Linked DNA regions of Ketobacter alkanivorans. The protein of the gene in region 2 interacts with the protein of the main gene of each other region in a pairwise test. Links are inferred from orthologs where the notes say so. Each region holds a gene or a part of one and is shown on either strand. Other genes may lie near its edges.

Evidence for each region. The genes of interacting proteins can lie anywhere in the genome.
Region 1: the proteins of hflC (region 2) and ftsH interact in binary tests that used the Escherichia coli proteins (3 or more experiments, as listed by UniProt). The link is inferred for Ketobacter alkanivorans from one-to-one orthologs.

Annotation. Positions count from the first base shown.
Region 1 is NZ_CP022684.1:1,588,787-1,592,135, reverse strand. What follows is about bases 374-3,349. They hold ftsH (ATP-dependent zinc metalloprotease FtsH), read left to right. Parts: upstream 374-883; coding sequence 884-2,815; downstream 2,816-3,349. Other genes in these bases: folP (dihydropteroate synthase), read left to right, coding at 2,831-3,349; rlmE (23S rRNA (uridine(2552)-2'-O)-methyltransferase RlmE), read left to right, coding at 374-756. Outside these bases: more of rlmE, read left to right, coding at 133-373. UniProt on the Escherichia coli protein: Acts as a processive, ATP-dependent zinc metallopeptidase for both cytoplasmic and membrane proteins. Plays a role in the quality control of integral membrane proteins.
Region 2 is NZ_CP022684.1:3,496,619-3,499,953, reverse strand. The notes cover bases 221-3,219. They hold hflC (protease modulator HflC), read right to left. Parts: upstream 2,154-3,219; coding sequence 1,287-2,153; downstream 221-1,286. Other genes in these bases: hflK (FtsH protease activity modulator HflK), read right to left, coding at 2,153-3,219; Kalk_RS14975 (ATP phosphoribosyltransferase regulatory subunit), read right to left, coding at 221-1,123. In the rest of the region: more of Kalk_RS14975, read right to left, coding at 1-220; more of hflK, read right to left, coding at 3,220-3,301.

The DNA of each region.
Region 1 (3,349 bases), 1.9 Mb from region 2 along the record:
ACCTGCCTACCTGAAAGTCACCGGGCGCGTATTGTAGAGCAGTCCGGCTCAGGACACCAAAAAATTCGCAGCGCAGAGCGCCATCAGGCAAAATAGGCGCTTGGTAATTCGAATAATTAGGTGAGGTAGGTTTTGTCGCGATCCAAAACCAGTGGTAAATGGCTGCGTGAGCATTTTGATGATGTCTATGTGCAACGAGCCAAAGATGAGGGCTGGCGCTCGCGAGCTGCTTATAAGTTGTTGGAAATAAACGAAAAGGATAAGCTGATCAAACCCGGGATGACGGTGCTGGATCTGGGGGCTGCGCCGGGAAGCTGGAGCCAGATAGCCGCCAAGCTGGTGGGTGATCATGGCTTGGTGATTGCCTCGGATATTCTGGAAATGGATCCCATTGCCGGAGTCAGCTTCCTGCAGGGCGACTTCCGTGAAGAGTCGGTCTATCAACAACTGCTTGAAATTATAGGAAATCGCCCCGTTGACCTTGTAATCTGCGATATGGCCCCCAATATGAGTGGGGTGAATGCGGTTGATCAGCCCCGTGGTATGTATCTCGCTGAGCTTGCTTTAGATATGGTGAAGCAAGTACTGAACAAAAACGGAGATTACTTGGTCAAAGTATTCCAGGGAGCAGGGTTGCCCGAATACCGTCAGGATATGCAGCGTTGTTTTGGTAAGCTGATTACCCGCAAACCCGACGCATCAAGGCCCCGCTCCAAGGAAGTGTATCTGCTTGGTAAGGGGTTTCTAGGTTCGTGACCTGTTTCCTGCGAAAGATGGTGTAAGCGTCTATTGTGTAGTAATGTAGGTCATTAAACGCAGTAATAAGTATTCTCGTCTGACTCGCTCATGACGAATGTGAAGAGAGGGTAAACCCTTGAACGATATGGCAAAAAACCTAATTTTGTGGGTTGTGATCGCAATTGTCCTGCTTTCCGTTTTCAATAATTTCAGCGCCAATACCAGCTCCCAGGCGATTCCGTATTCTCAGTTTATTGAATACGTACAGAATGGCCAGGTGGACAAAGTGGTCATTGATGGTGAGACAGTGTCCGGTCGAACCGTTACCAGCGAGAAGTTCGAAACCGTCTTACCCGCTATTGCTGATATTGACTTGATGCCAATGCTGTTGGAAAACAACGTTGCTATTGAAGGTCGCGCTCCTGAAAAGCAGAGCTTGTGGGCTCAGCTGTTGGTTGCCTGTTTCCCGATTATCCTGATCGTTGCCATTTTCATGTTCTTCATGCGCCAGATGCAGGGCGGCGGTGGTGGTCGTGGCGGCCCCATGACGTTCGGTAAGAGTCGTGCTCGTTTATTAAGCGAAGATCAGATCAAAACCACGTTCGCCGACGTTGCCGGTTGTGATGAGGCCAAAGACGAAGTGCAAGAGCTGGTAGAGTTTTTGCGAGACCCTGCAAAATTCCAGCGCCTTGGCGGCAAGATCCCGCGCGGCGTGCTGATGGTGGGTTCGCCAGGTACGGGTAAAACCCTGTTGGCTAAAGCCATAGCGGGTGAGGCCAAAGTGCCTTTCTTTACCATATCAGGCTCCGACTTTGTGGAAATGTTTGTGGGTGTGGGCGCGTCCCGCGTTCGTGACATGTTCGAGCAGGCGAAAAAGCAAGCACCCTGTATCGTCTTTATTGATGAAATCGATGCGGTAGGCCGCTCCCGTGGAGCTGGTTTAGGGGGTGGTCACGATGAGCGTGAGCAGACTCTGAACCAGTTGCTGGTTGAAATGGACGGCTTCGAGCCCAACGATGGCGTTATTGTTATTGCCGCTACCAACCGCCCGGATGTACTGGATTCCGCTTTGTTGCGTCCTGGTCGTTTCGATCGCCAGGTTGTGGTATCTGCTCCGGATATCCGGGGTCGAGAACAGATCCTGAAAGTACACATGCGCAAAGTGCCCTTGGGCGACGATGTGGATGCCAAGGCTATTGCCCGAGGCACACCCGGTTTTTCCGGCGCGGACTTGGCCAATTTGGTCAACGAAGCTGCTTTGTTCGCTGCCCGTGCCAGTAAGCGCGTGGTGGAAATGAATGAATTTGAAAAAGCTAAAGACAAGATCCTGATGGGCGCTGAGCGCACCAGTATGGTCATGTCCGAGAAAGAAAAACTCAATACAGCCTACCATGAAGCAGGCCATGCGATTGTCGGGCGCCTGGTGCCTGAGCATGATCCGGTATACAAAGTCAGCGTCATTCCCCGTGGTCGTGCGCTGGGTGTGACCATGTATCTGCCCTTGGAAGACAAATACAGTCAGAGCAAGCGCGCCCTCGAAAGCATGGTTTGTTCATTGTTCGGTGGCCGTATTGCCGAAGAGATAACCTTAGGTCGGGATGGTGTTACCACCGGAGCCTCCAACGATATTCATCGTGCCACTGAGATCGCCCGCAATATGGTCACCAAGTGGGGGTTGTCGGAGAAGATGGGGCCACTGAGCTACGAAGAGGATGAAGGCGAAGTCTTTTTGGGTCGCCAATATACTCAGCGCAAAATGGTGTCCAGCCAGACAGCCAAAGAAATTGATGCTGAAGTTCGTAAGATAATTGACGAATGCTACCAGCGGGCGCAGACCATATTAGAAGAAAATATGGAGAGATTGCACGCGATGGCTGAAGCACTGATGCTGTATGAAACCATCGATGCCCAGCAGATAGAGGATATTATGAACGACCGTAAGCCGCGACCACCTAAGGGTTGGAATGATTCCAATGAAGGCCCTACCGGTGGCAGCCCTGCGGTGGATACGTCTGCGACAGAAAAGCAGGATGATTCAAGCACCGGTTCCATCGGTGGCCCCGCCAACACTCATTAACATCAAGATAAGCGAATGCCCGAAAAAGGTTCGCCCCCAAACGGTCTCCAGTGCGGAGGCCGTTTTTTAAATCTGTCAAAACCTGCTGTTATGGGTGTGCTCAATGTCACGCCTGATTCGTTCTCCGATGGTGGAAAATTCTGCAATCATGAGCAAGCCATCAGCCAGGCTCTGCGCATGGTTGACCAGGGTGCCGCTATCATTGATGTGGGGGGTGAATCTACGCGTCCGGGAGCCGATCCGGTTTCAGAGCAAGAGGAACTGGATCGGGTGATCCCAGTGGTGCTGGCGCTGGCGGCTGAAGTGGATGCGATCATTTCTGTCGATACCAGTACGCCCGCTGTGATGGCGGAGGCCGAATCATCTGGTGCCGGTTTGATCAATGACGTGCGAGCCCTGGAGCGAGAGGGAGCCCTCGAGTGTGCAAAAAACAGCACACTTCCCGTCTGTCTTATGCACATGCAGGGTGATCCTGTTTCAATGCAGAATAATCCTCAATACAGTAATGTCGTGAGCGATGTGGCTGGCTATCTT
Region 2 (3,335 bases):
GAGCGGTTTGCCCGGCGCCTAACGACTGAATCACCACCTGGCCGGAAGCCCGCAACTGCTGCACTGCCTCCTGCAAACTTGCCTGATCAGCAACTGAACCGGCAACGGGTGCAAAAATTTTCTTACTGGCCACGGAGGAGGTCACACGACGCACCAACGCCGCCAGATCGGTACTAAAGCCCGTGGCCGGACGCGCACGCCCAAACACTTCACCGATGTGATCATAACGACCACCATTGGCGATAGCCTGGCCCATATCAGGGACATAGGCACTGAACACCGGGCCAGTATGGTAGTGATAACCACGCAACTCGCCCAGATCAAAATACAATTTCACATCGGGATAACTGGCAACAAGCTGATCGGCGATCTGCTCCAGATCCGCCAGGGCTGACTGCACAGCCTGCGGTGCCTTGGCCAATACGCTGGCCGCTTTCGCCAATACCGATCGATCGCCCGCCAACGTTACCAACTGGCGCAGCATAACCGCCAGATCCGGATCACTTACCTGTTTTGCCAAGAAGGCCTCCAGCTCGGGAACCGCCTTACGCTGGAAAATTTCAAACAACTGCCATTCCAGATCGCCACTCAGACCGGCTTCTGCCGCCAGCGCACGATAAATGGCCACATGCCCCAGATCCAGATGCAATTCGCAACAACCACCGCGACGCAGGGTTTCCAGCATCAGACCGATCACTTCGATGTCACTGGCGATGCCACCATGACCATAGATTTCGGCACCGATCTGGATCAGGCTGCGACTGGCCGCCAGGCTTTCGGGTTTGGCATGCAACACGTGGCCTGCATAACACAGGCGAGTCACACCTTCTCGATTGAGGGTATGGGCATCAATGCGCGCCACTTGGGTGGTCATATCAGCACGCACGCCCATTAGGCGGCCGGTGAGCTGATCGGTCAGTTTGAAGGTCTGCAGGGCCAGATCATTGCCCGCACCTGTCAGTAGGGATTCGAGATACTCAACCAGAGGGGGAAACACCTGCTCGTAACCCCAGCTTTTATAAAGATCCAGCAAGTCCCGACGCAACTGTTCCAGTTTCGCCGCCTGTGGGGGCAGGATTTCATCGATCCCATCGGGTAACAACCATCGATCTGCTGTGGCCATAAAGCGTTCGCCGTTGTCCTCTATTACTCTGTTTGAGTCGTTGTACGTCATGATTTAGGTTTTGGGGCCTGATTTAGCCCACAAAAAAACCGGGGGATCGCCCCGGTTTCCTTATGATAACACGCATCGAGGGGCCGAGTTAAACCTTTCGGCCCCTTTTTACCTACTCGCTCTTCATAAATCGGAAGAACTCTCCATCAGGCTGCACGACGATCAGGTCGTTCTTGCTGTTAAAGACATCTTTGTAGGCATCCATGCTGCGATAAAAGCTATAGAATTCAGGATCTTTCTGATAGGCGCTGGCATAGATTGACGCTGCTTCCGCATCGCCTGCACCCCGTAGCTCTTCCGCTTGACGATAGGCACCAGCCAGGATCTCGGTACGCTCACGATCGGCAGCAGCACTGATACCTTCTGCCAGCTCGGCACCGCGAGCACGATGGCTACGAGCTTCACGTTCACGCTCGGCACGCATCCGGTCGTATACCGAGGCACTGGCACTGGAAGGCAGCTCGATACGCTTGACCCGAATCTCCACCACATCAATACCCAGGGCTTCCTGAGCTTGGTCGTCAATGGCCTTGGCCAAATCCACCACCAGCTCTTCCCGCTCACCGGCCACAACTTCATACACAGTACGCGCACCAAACTGATTACGCAGGCCTTCGTTCACACGGGGGGCCAACAGCAGCCGCACACGAGTCTCAAGGCCGCCGCCGGTGGCAATATAAAACTGCTTGATGTCTTTGATACGCCACATCACGTATGAATCCACGATCAGACGCTTCTTCTCCTGGGTCAGATACTCTTCCTGACGCATTTCCAGTACGCGAATACGGCCATCAAACAGGCGCGGCTCATGTATAAAAGGTATTTTGAACTGGATCCCTGGCTGCAGATCATCTCTCACCACTTCACCAAATTTCAGCAATACGCCACGCTCACTTTCTTTCACGGTGAATATGGCGCTACCGGTAACCAGGGCAACCACTGCGATCAGCAGTAAGACTGTCATACTTTTGTTATTCATTAGCGATTCTCCCAGCGTGTTTCACGGGCCTGACGAATTCGCTCCAAGCCACGAACGGAGTCGGAGGCTTTTTTGGTCGCACCCTTGCTTTGCTGAGTAGAATCAGCTTCTACAACAATGGACTTCGCTTCTGTACGTCGACCTTCCAGGATTTTATCGATAGGGAGGTACATCATGCTATTGCCCCCATCCACGTCCACCAGAACCTTGGACGTGTTGCTGAGCACGCTTTCCATGGTGTCGATGTACATACGGCGACGGGTCACTTCCGGTGCCAGCTTGTACTCGGCATAAAGCCTTTCAAAGCGGTTGGCCTGACCTTTGGATCGCTCCACGATCTCGGCCTTGTAAGCGTTGGCCTCCTCGATCATGCGCTGCGCTTCACCACGCGCCTCTGGCACGATTTGGTTGGCGTAGGCTTCCGCTTCATTCTTAACGCGCTCTTCGTCTTCCCGTGCTTTGATAACATCATCGAAGGCGGCTTTCACTTCCTTGGGAGGATGTGCATCTTCGATGTTCAGCTTATCAATGGTGAGACCGGTTTTATAACGATCCAGATATTCCTGCAGGCGCTGATGCACTTCTACGGCGATGGCTTCACGGCCGTCGGTCAGCACCCGATCCATTTCGCTGCCACCCACCACGTGACGCAGTGCGGATTCCACCGCATTACGCAAGGTGTCGATGGGCGCACTGGATTCGAGGAAATAGGCTCTGGAATCCGTGACCACGAACTGAACCTGCAGATCCAAATCCACAATGTTCTGGTCTTCGGTGAGCATCGTGGCGCGCACCGGCATGGTTTCACGCTGGTTTACGTCCACTTTCTGTACAGTATCGATGCCCCATGGGTTCCAGTGTAGACCGGCACTGACGGTATCATGGTATTTGCCGAAACGCAGCACCAATGCTTCTTCGGCCTGTTCGACCCGATACAAACCGGCCACCAGCCACAACACGAAGACAACGCCCAGAATCAGCAATAACAGGCCGAAACCGCCGCTATCGTTGTTCTGACCACCACCCAGCATACCGCCGAATCGGTCTTGCAGTTTTTTGATCACATCGTCCAGTTCCGACTGGCCGCGGCCATCCCGGCCTCGCCATGGATCCTGATTACGCCCGCCACCGGGCTCATTCCAAGCCATACTATGCTCCGCTGTTTTCTATGCTGGGGGGAAA